2 regions of the Mesorhizobium sp. M0664 genome follow, and region 1 is predicted to be linked to the other one. Evidence: predicted binding sites of a transcription regulator. Region 1 holds the regulator's gene; the other holds the start of a gene.
What was found. Region 1 encodes PhoB, which activates phosphate uptake and scavenging genes when phosphate is short. Its sites were predicted from a motif close to TGTCATNNANCTGTCAT; they were not measured.
Positions count from the first base shown of each region.

Region 1 (5,147 bases):
GACCATGCCGAGCATGCGCGTGTCGAGTTCGGTTGCCTTGAGAAATCGGGCAACGATGCCGAGCTCGGATTCCCGTGCCCGGTCTGCCGTGCTGTCGACCGGCGTGTTGGACGTGGTGTCGGTCATGATGTTTCTCCCGCCGGGTTGCCGTCTGCCGCGGATGCCGGAAGCAGCCTAGAAGTTATCCGCCGGAAGCGGAAAAACAACTCTTGTTGAAAAACGCCGCGGCGAGCGGCCGCGGCGTTCGGACTTCTCGGAAACGTCGGCTCAGTTGCAGACTGCAACAGTGCCAGCCGTCACGCCGGCGCAGACCTCTTCTTTCTTGATCCAGCCGGCGTCGATGACGACGTTGAGGTTGTCCTTGGTGATGGCGACCGGGGTCAGGAACAGCGACTTGACGGTATTGCCGCCGGGCGTGGTGAAATCCTTCACGCCGGCAATGTCGGTCATCTGCTTGCCGTCGGCCAGCTGCGAGGCGATCTCGGCGGCATTCTTGCCGAGCTCGCGCGCATCCTTCCACACCGACACGGTCTGTGTGCCGAGCGCGATGCGGTTCAGCGCGGCGTGGTCGCCGTCCTGGCCCGAAACCGGAACCGATCCGGCCAGCCCTTGCGCTGTCAGCGCGGCGACGACGCCGCCGGCAGTGCCGTCATTGGCCGCGACCACGGCATCGACCTTGTTGTCGTTGGCGGTCAGGAACTGTTCCATGTTCTTCTGAGCGTTGGCCGGCAGCCAGCCGTCGGTATAGGCCTCGCCGACATTCTTGATCTTGCCGCTGTCTATTGCCGCCTTCAGCACCTCCATCGAACCGGCAAACAGGAAATCGGCATTCGGATCGGAACCCGAACCCTTGATGAAGACATAGTTGCCTTCCGGCTTCACCTTGAAGACTTCCCGGGCCTGCATGCGGCCGACTTCCTTGTTGTCGAAGGTCAGGTAAAAGACGTCCTTGTTCTCGATCAGCCGGTCGTAGCCGACAACCGGAATACCTTCGTCCAGCGCCTTTTGCACGGCCGGCCCGATGGCCGAGGCGTCCTGCGCCAGGATGATCAGTGCGTTGGCGCCCTGCGAGATCAGGCTCTCGACGTCGGTGAGCTGCTTGCCGGGGTTGGACTGTGCGTCGGCGGAAATATACTTGTCGCCTGCGGCCTCGATGGCCGCCTTCATTGCGGCCTCGTCGGTCTTCCAGCGCTCTTCCTGGAAGTTCGACCAGGAAACGCCGATGACCTTGTCTTTAGCCTGCGCCACCGACGCCAGCGCCAGCGTCATGGCGACACCCGCCAGAATGGCGGTCGTGAATTTCTTCATCATATCCTCCCTGCGCCGCGTACGGCGTGACCAATTGGCTCAAAGACCAGCTTAGAAGCTCTAATTTTTTCGAGCCTCGAAAAAATACTGGTCCGATCTCCGGCTGCTGTCAACATCGATTCTGATGGATTTTGATGACTCTGCGAGTTTTTTCGAGCGTCGGAATAAACGATGACAGCGCCACCTGCATCTGACACTATTTGCCTCATCCGACACTATTTGTCGGACATTACCGACGGCTTCCGGTTCATGAGCGGCCGCGGCAACCGGGAGGAAAGCAAAACAATGTCGGTCGGAATCCGCCATGACGATTTGCGCCGGCGCAACCGGGCGATGGTGATCTCGGCGGTGCGCCGGGCCGGCCAGCCATCGCGTACTGAGATCGCAGCTACCACCGGCCTCAGTCATTCGACCATATCGGCGATTTCTTCCGACCTGATACGGGAAGGCATCCTCGCCGAGAGCAAGCCAAGTGAGCCCGTTTCGTTGAAACGCGGTCGTCCGCAAGTCGGCCTCGCCCTCAACCCGGAAGCGGCGGCGGTGCTGACCGTGGTGTTGTCGCTGAATTTCCTTTCGGCCGCCATTATCGACTACACGGGACAGGTGGTCGCCGAGGAACAGCGCCGGCTGGACACGCTGACTATGCCGCGCGACGAGCTGATCCGTGAATGCATGGCCATCGTCCGGCGCCGGCTGCAGGATCCAGATCTTGACGTCCGCAGTGTCGCCCGCATCGCCCTGGCGATTCAGGGCATTACCGACTCCCCTGCACGCGCCATGCTGTGGTCGCCGATCACGCCGCAGACCGACATCGCCTTTGCCGACATGCTGGAGGACGAATTCGGCATCCCGGCAACGGTGGAGAACGACTGCAACATGATGGCGGTGGCTTTGCGCTGGCGCAATCCGGATCGCTATCGCGATGACTTCATCGCCATCCTGCTTTCGCATGGCATCGGCATGGGGCTGGTGCTGAAGGGCGAACTGTTCACCGGGACGCATTCCTCGGGCGGCGAATTTGGCCACATGATCCATCGTCCGGGCGGCGCGCTCTGCCGTTGCGGGCGGCGCGGCTGCATCGAGGCGTATGCCGGCAACTACGCCATCTGGCGCAACGCCAGGCAGATGAGCGAAGACAGCGAACCGGTCGCCGACGTCAGCGACGCCGACATGCGCGCACTGGCGGCCCGGGCGCGCGAGAAAGATGGGCCGGAACGCGAGGCCTACCGCAAGGCCGGCGAAGCGCTGGGTTTCGGTCTCGGCTCGCTGTTCGCGCTGATCGATCCGGCACCGGTCGCGATGGTCGGCGCCAGTGCCGCCGCCTTCGATCTGATCGAGCCGGCCTTGCGGAAGGCAATCGCCCAGACCGCCGGCGGCCAGCATTCAGGCTCGATCTCCTTCGATACAGAGCCGAACGAATTGCCTCTGATCCGCGAAGGCTGCGCGATGCGGGCGTTAAGCTTCGTCGACCAGGAGATTTTCGCGCCGGGCGCGCAAATGAGGCCCAGCGTCAGAAAGAACGTAGCCTGACCAGGCGGGTCAATCTTCCCTGATCGCATAGCCGGCGCCGCGGATGGTGCGGATGACATCCGGCATCCGGCCGTTGTTGACGGCTTTGCGCAGCCGCCCGACATGCACGTCGACGGTGCGTTCGTCGATGTAGATTGTCTCCCCCCAGACATTATCGAGTAACTGGCTGCGCGAGAAGACACGGCCCGGATGCCGCATCATGAACTCGAGCAGCCGGAATTCGGTCGGCCCGAGCCTGATTTCGCTCTTCTTGCGATAGACCCTGTGCGATTCGCGATCGAGCACGATGTCGCCGACCTTCAGCACGCTGGACAGCACTTCCGGCTTGGCGCGCCGCAGCAGCGCCTTGACCCTGGCCATGAATTCCGGTGTCGAAAACGGCTTGACCAGATAGTCGTCGGCGCCGGTCGAAAGACCGCGCACCCGGTCGCTCTCCTCGCCGCGCGCGGTCAGCATGATGATCGGCAGCCGCTCGGTTTCGGGGCGCACCCGCAACCGACGACAGAGCTCGATGCCGGAAACCGCTGGTATCATCCAGTCGAGCACCAAAAGGTCGGGCACATTCTCCTGCAAACGGATCTCGGCTTCGTCGCCGCGTGTCACCACCTCGACCTGGTAGCCTTCGGATTCGAGATTGTAGCGGAGCAGCACACCCAACGGCTCCTCGTCCTCCACCACCATTATGCGTGGTGCGATCATCGGCTGGGCACCCCCATCATGTCACCGGTGCGGACATTGTCGTTTCGTCCTGCTTCGGACGATTGACCGGCAATTGCTCGCCGGTCAGCACATAATACGCATTTTCGGCGATGTTGGTGACATGGTCGCCGATCCGCTCCAGATTCTTGGCGCAGAACAGCAGGTGCGTGCAAGCGGTGATGTTGCGCGGATCTTCCATCATGTAGGTCAACAGCTCGCGGAACACGGACGTGTATTTAACGTCGATGCGCTCGTCGGCGGCACGAAGCTTGGCCAACGCGGCCGCATCGCCTGCAGCATATTCCTCGATGACACCCTGCACCTGGATGAGAACCAGCTGCGCCATCGCGTCGATGGAATGCGACAGGTCCCGCGGCGTGGCGCTGAGGCCGACCGCACTCACGCGCTTGGCGATATTCTTGGCAAGGTCGCCGATGCGTTCGAGGTCGCCCGCCATGCGGATCGCTCCGACCACATGGCGAAGATCGTGGGCCATCGGCTGGCGTTTGGCGATCAGGGTGATGGCGCGGTCGTCCAGTTCGCGTTGACGCGCATCCATGATGGCGTCGTCGGAAACGACGCGTTGCGCCAGCACGTTGTCGGAATTCAACAGCGCCTTGGTTGCCCCGCCGACCATCGAACCGGCGAGGTCGGCCATGTCGCGGATCAGCTTGCTGATCTGCTCGAGATCCTCGTCGAAAGAAGCGACTGTGTGTTCGCCCATGGTCCTGTCCTCATATGCATGATCGGAACGGCTCAGCCGAAGCGGCCAGTGATGTAGTCCTGCGTGCGCTTCTCGCGGGGCGACGTGAATATCTTCTCGGTCCGGTCGAACTCGACCAGTTCACCCAGATACATGAACGCCGTCTGGCGCGACACGCGCGCCGCCTGCTGCATGTTGTGGGTGACGATGACGATCGTGTAGTCGGCTTGCAATTCGTCGATCAGTTCCTCGATCTTGGCAGTCGACAGCGGGTCGAGCGCCGAAGCCGGTTCGTCGAGCAGAATGACTTCCGGCTTCACCGCCACGGTGCGGGCGATACAGAGCCGCTGCTGCTGGCCGCCGGACAGGCTCAAGCCGCTGGCGTTGAGCTTGTCCTTGACCTCGCTCCACAGCGCGGCGCGCTTCAACGCCTGTTCGACGCGGCCGTCCATCTCGGACTTGCCGAGGTTCTCGTAGAGCCTGACGCCGAAGGCGATGTTCTCGTAGATCGACATCGGGAACGGCGTCGGCTTCTGGAACACCATGCCGATCTTGGTCCTGAGGAGGTTGAGATCCTGCGACCGGTCGAGAATGTTCTTGCCGTCGAGCAGCACCTGGCCCTCGGCCGTCTGTTTTGGGTAGAGCTCATAGATGCGGTTGAACACACGCAGCAGCGTCGATTTCCCGCAGCCCGAAGGGCCGATGAAGGCCGTGACGCTGCGCTCGGGCAGCGACAGGCTGATGTCCTTCAGCGCCTTGCTCTGGCCGTAGTAGAAGTTGAGGTTCTTGACCTCGATCTTCGTCTTCTCGGCGACCGTTTCGGCCATCGTCATGTCTGGGGACAACATCTGTGTCATCTGTCCTCTCTGCGTCCGGTAAGGCTGCGGGCGAGGATGCTCAAGCCCAG
Region 1 is NZ_JAMYPW010000004.1:181,666-186,812, reverse strand. Features, by position in the region: gene NKI39_RS08695 (sugar ABC transporter permease) at 1-126, opposite strand, end outside; gene xylF (D-xylose ABC transporter substrate-binding protein) at 268-1,308, opposite strand; gene NKI39_RS08685 (ROK family protein) at 1,594-2,838, shown strand; gene phoB (phosphate regulon transcriptional regulator PhoB) at 2,848-3,537, opposite strand; gene phoU (phosphate signaling complex protein PhoU) at 3,554-4,261, opposite strand; gene pstB (phosphate ABC transporter ATP-binding protein PstB) at 4,294-5,097, opposite strand; gene pstA (phosphate ABC transporter permease PstA) at 5,094-5,147, opposite strand, start outside.

Region 2 (5,147 bases), on a different contig from region 1:
GCACCTTCGGCGAGGTTGATCTCGTGCAGCTTCAGCCGGTCGAGCTTGTCGGCAACCCTGTGGTCCGGGCCGGGCAAGAAGGAAGCACGCACCCGCCAGGCCTTGTCGCCGAGCCTGAGGTCAAGGCTGGCCGGCTGGATCTGATCGGCATCGAGCGTGCGCGGCGATTTCAGCGCGCCCGTCTGGAACAGCGCGGAAATATCCTGATCGGGAAGAATGCCTGTCTGCCGCAAGGGTCTGGCTCCGTTCGAACGCCGGGCGAGGTCTTGTTCTGTCGCAGGTCCGACCGTGGACGCCTTTGGCACCTGCTTGGTACAACCCTCTTAATCATGCCGGCAATTGACGCAAGCGTGGCGCGGGTCTAAAGCTCGTTATCCCGTGGTGATTTGGCCGGTCGGCTTGCAGCCACGTTAAACAAGTCGCTAAAGGACCGTCGGGCCGCAAGGCCATATGGACCGGTTGCGACTTTCGCGACCGGTTTTTTGTTGTTTGGACCAATTTTGGTGTTTGGATGGAATGATGACCAAGAAGCGCGACTGGAAGCCTCAGACCGCACTCGTGCATGCCGGAACGCTGCGTTCCGGCTTCGGCGAGACCTCCGAGGCGATGTATCTCACCCAAGGCTATGTCTACGAGACGGCGCAAGCGGCGGAGGCGCGCTTCAAGGGCGAGGAGCCGGGCTTCATCTATTCGCGCTATGCCAATCCGACGGTCGACATGTTTGAGAAACGCATGTGCGCGCTGGAAGGAGCCGAAGACGCGCGCGCCACGGCATCCGGCATGGCGGCGGTGACGGCAGCACTGCTGTGCAGCGCCAAGGCGGGCGACCATATCGTGGCGGCGCGCGCGCTGTTCGGCTCCTGCCGCTGGGTGGTCGAGACGCTGGCGCCGAAATACGGCATTGAGGCAACGCTGGTCGACGGCACCGACATCGCCAATTGGGAAAAGGCGGTCAAGCCAAACACCAAACTGTTTTTCCTGGAAAGCCCTACCAATCCAACGCTGGAGGTAGTCGACATTGCCGCCGTCGCGGCACTTGCCAATTCGATCGGCGCCAGGCTGATCGTCGACAATGTCTTCGCTACGCCCTTGCAGCAGAAACCCCTGCAGCTCGGCGCCCACATCGTCGTCTATTCGGCCACGAAGCATATTGACGGCCAGGGGCGCTGTCTTGGCGGCATCGTTCTGTCGGACAAGAAATGGATCGACGAGAACCTGCATGACTATTTCCGTCACACCGGCCCGAGCCTTTCGCCCTTCAATGCCTGGACCCTGTTGAAAGGCTTGGAGACGCTGCCGCTACGCGTACGCCAGCAGACGGAAAGTGCCGGCCGCATCGCGGATTTCCTGGCCGAGCACCCGCAAATCGCCCGCATCATCTATCCCGGCCGCGCCGACCACCCGCAAGCGGCCGTGGTCAAGAAGCAGATGTCGGGTGGCTCGACGCTGATCTGCCTGGATGTGAAGGGCGGCAAGCAGGCCGCCTTTGCCTTCCAGAACGCACTCGACGTCGTGCTCATTTCCAACAATCTCGGCGACGCCAAGAGCCTGATCACCCATCCGGCGACGACGACGCACAAGAACTTGACCGATGAGGCCCGCGCCGAGCTCGGCATCGGACCGGGAACGCTCAGGCTGTCAGTTGGCCTTGAGGACGCCGACGACCTGCTCGAAGACATCGAGCAGGCACTGAGAGTTGCCGGATAAGGGCTGGCCGAACAGAGGCGAGCGGGAACGCGCCCGATCAGGCACCGGACGGGGTCTCTTCCAGCTCCGCGACGGTCTTTGTCTGGATAGTCATCACGTTGCCGCGCCAGTCGACGGCGCCGCTCAGCCATCCGCGCGCCCAAATGGCGGGAAGCATCAGGTCTCGCGCCATCATCGCCGGGATCGTGCGCGGCGACAGCTGCCATCCCTTAGCCGAGGCCAAAGCGCATTCCGGCAGGTAGGCCGCGACCAGCACGGCGATGGCGGTTGCCGGCAGGCTGACGCCGGCGTCAGCCGCCGCGATCAGCGCAAGCACCAGCGGCGGCGCCGCGCCGATCAGGATCTCGGGGGCGAAGAACAGCGCGAAGGTGACGCGGCGCAGCCGCGCCCAGCGCGCCTGCCGCGACCAGATCTCGCCAAGCGTGCGCCGGCCGAGCGGCTGTTCGAAGGGCGAGGCGACAAGATTGACCCGCAGTCCGAGCCCGTTGACCAGCTTGGTCGCGGCGGCGTCCTCGGCGATCTCGGCGGCAAGCGCGCGGATGCCGCCATTGGCGTCGAGCATCGGCTTGTTCCACAACATGCTCTTGCCCTGCGCGAAGCCGAGGCCGAGCGCCTCTCCGGCGTACTGCCAGCGTGCCTGCAGCGTGTTGAGAAAGGCGCATTCGACCTCCCCCCAGAAGCCGTCCGGCCGTGAGCCGATCGGCGTCGAGCAGACGAGGCCAGTGCCATGCCGCCATGCCGCCATCAGCTGCTGGACGTAGTCGCTCGGCATAAGCACATTGGAATCGGCAAGGATGACCCAGCGATAATGCGCCGCTTCCCAACCCTTCACGCAATTGTTGAGTTTTGGATTGCCGCTGATGCGGTCGTCACCGACTAGAAGGCGGGCGCGAATAGCTGGAAAGCGCGCCATTGCGGCGGTGATCGGCTTGACCACCGGGTCGTCGGCATGGGCAACGCAGAAGATGAGTTCGTAGCGCGGCCAGTCGAGTGAGAAGGCGCGCTCCAGCGTCTCTTCGGCAAACGGCTCGACGCCGCGCGCCGGGATGACGATCGATACCGGCGGCGCGTTGGCCGCGGGCGGTGCGATCCTGGCTGGTCGCTTCAGCTTCAGCGAAGCTAACAGGATGCTGGCGAGATTTGAAAGAAGGAGGGCTATGGAAAGGAGGGCGGCTGCGAATGTCGGTTCCATCGAGATCTGGTCACTCCAGAAGTGCCGGCCGCATGACGGCCGTTTTCAACAATTCGACAGAACGCTGAGTCGCCCGGCACAAGCCTGCACACCATCATTGTCATGTGTCACTTAAATGACATTGTTTTTCGGCACCTGCGCTCGAGTCGGGCAAGGAGATGACGCGCATCGTTGATCAAACTGCGCTGAGCGTCGAAAGTTCCATCTACATTGCTTTGGAGCAGTTTATGTACAGCGCCGTCACCCGCAACATCGAAGTGCAGGTCAGGCCGTTCTATCTGGAGGATCACTCCGACCCGCCGCAAAACCGCTATGTCTGGGGATATCAGGTGACCATCGACAATCAGTCGGATGAGTTCGTGCAGCTTCTGTCGCGCTACTGGCACATTACCGACGGCACCGGCAAGGTCGAGGAAGTGCGCGGCCCCGGGGTTGTCGGCGAGCAACCCGGACTCAACCCCGGCGACAGCTATCAGTATACGTCTGGATGCCCGCTCTCGACGCCGTCCGGCATCATGGTCGGGCACTACACCATGCGCAACAAACGGGGCGAGACGTTCGACGTCGCCATCCCCGCCTTCTCGCTCGACTTGCCGGGAATGCGGCGCACCGTCAATTGACGGCCGTCATCCGGCCGCTGCAAACTCCGCCGGGTCGAAGTCATATTGCTTCGAGCAGAATTCGCAGGCGACGTGAATGCTGCCATCCTCGGTGCTGTCCCTGATCTCCTCGGCGGAAAAGCCTTCGAGGATGCCGTGGATCTTCTCCCTCGAGCATGAGCACTGGTCGGCGACCGGCACCCCGCCGAACACGCGGACGCCATGCTCGTGGAAAAGCCGGTAAAGCAGCCGTTCGGCGCCGATCGTCGGATCGATCAGCTCGGTCGGTTCAATAGTACCAAGCAGCGCCAGCAGCTCCTGCCAGGAATTGTCGGTCGGGTCGTGGATTTCCTCACGCGGATCGCCATCGCCACCGGGAAGGTCGGGTACGCGCATGCGCTCCGCCGACTGCGGCAGGAATTGTGCCAGCAGGCCACCGGCCCGCCATTGCTCGCGGGCACCGCCGACGCCGGGCGTCAGAAGCTTGGCAACCGAAAGCCGGAGGTCGGTCGGAATCTGCTCAGACTGGCGGAAATAAGTGCGTGCGGCATCTTCCAGTGTGACGCCGTCGAGCTGGACGATGCCCTGGTAGCGTTGTGTGTGAGCGCCCTGGTCGATGGTCAGCGCCAGGACGCCGCTGCCGAGCAGCGTCTGCGGTGACGTCTCGCCGGCAGAAGTCAAAGCCTGCAGCCGGTCGGCATCGAAGCGGGCATAAGCGCGCAGCGCGTGCGGCGTGGAGAAATCCGCGACCAGCATGTCGACCGGCCCGTCGGTGCGGGTCTGCAGAATGAACTTGCCCTCGAACTTCAGCGAAGTTCCGAGCAATACCGTCAACACACAGGCTTCAGCCAGGAGCCGGGCGACCGGCTCGGGATAGTCGTGGCGGCTGAGAATAGCATCGAGCATCGGCCCGAGCTGGACGGTGCGACCGCGCACGTCGAGCGGGCCGACCTCGAACGGCACGACATGGTCGTCGCCGGCGTAGCCGAATTCGCCGAGCTTGGGTTTATGTTCAGCCAATTGATGAGTTTCCAACATGACAAAGCTCCGGGGCGCGGCGATGCCGCCCTCCGGGGCGCATGCGACGAGACGCGCTCGATTTGCGTGATGCGCCTGAGATAGGCACCACCAACTCCCGGATCAAGGCGGCCCAGATCAAGGCGGCGCAGATCAGGCCGGCCCGGATCACCGCGGCTCGTATCAAGCGCCCAGGCACCAGGCCAGGACCGCCTTCTGGGCATGGAGCCGGTTCTCGGCCTCATCGAACACCACCGAATGCGGTCCGTCGATGACCTCGTCGGTAACCTCCTCACCGCGATGCGCCGGCAGACAGTGCATGAACAGCGCATCCGGCTTGGCTTTCGCCATCAGTGCCGCATTGACCTGATAGGGCAGGAAGACATTGTGGCCGCGGGCACGGTGCTCCTGGCCCATCGACACCCAGCAGTCGGTGACGATGCAGTCGGCCTCGTGAACGGCCTCCTCGGGCGAACGGGTGAATTTCAGCTTGCCGCCATTGGCTTTCGACCAGTCGACATGCTTCTGGGCCGGTTCGCTGCCCTCGGGCACGGCGACATTCAGCTTGAAATGGAACCGCGCGGATGCCTCCAGCAGCGAATGCAGCACGTTGTTGCCGTCGCCGGTCCAGG
Region 2 is NZ_JAMYPW010000001.1:448,085-453,231, reverse strand. Features, by position in the region: gene NKI39_RS02015 (2'-deoxycytidine 5'-triphosphate deaminase) at 1-233, opposite strand, end outside; SAM riboswitch at 369-446, shown strand; gene NKI39_RS02010 (O-succinylhomoserine sulfhydrylase) at 517-1,707, shown strand; gene NKI39_RS02005 (ceramide glucosyltransferase) at 1,745-2,899, opposite strand; gene apaG (Co2+/Mg2+ efflux facilitator ApaG/CorD) at 3,127-3,519, shown strand; gene NKI39_RS01995 (Hsp33 family molecular chaperone) at 3,526-4,536, opposite strand; gene argF (ornithine carbamoyltransferase) at 4,699-5,147, opposite strand, start outside.
Region 2: a site for PhoB is predicted at 3,004-3,020, ahead of NKI39_RS02005 (ceramide glucosyltransferase). Genes of this name have one in related genera too.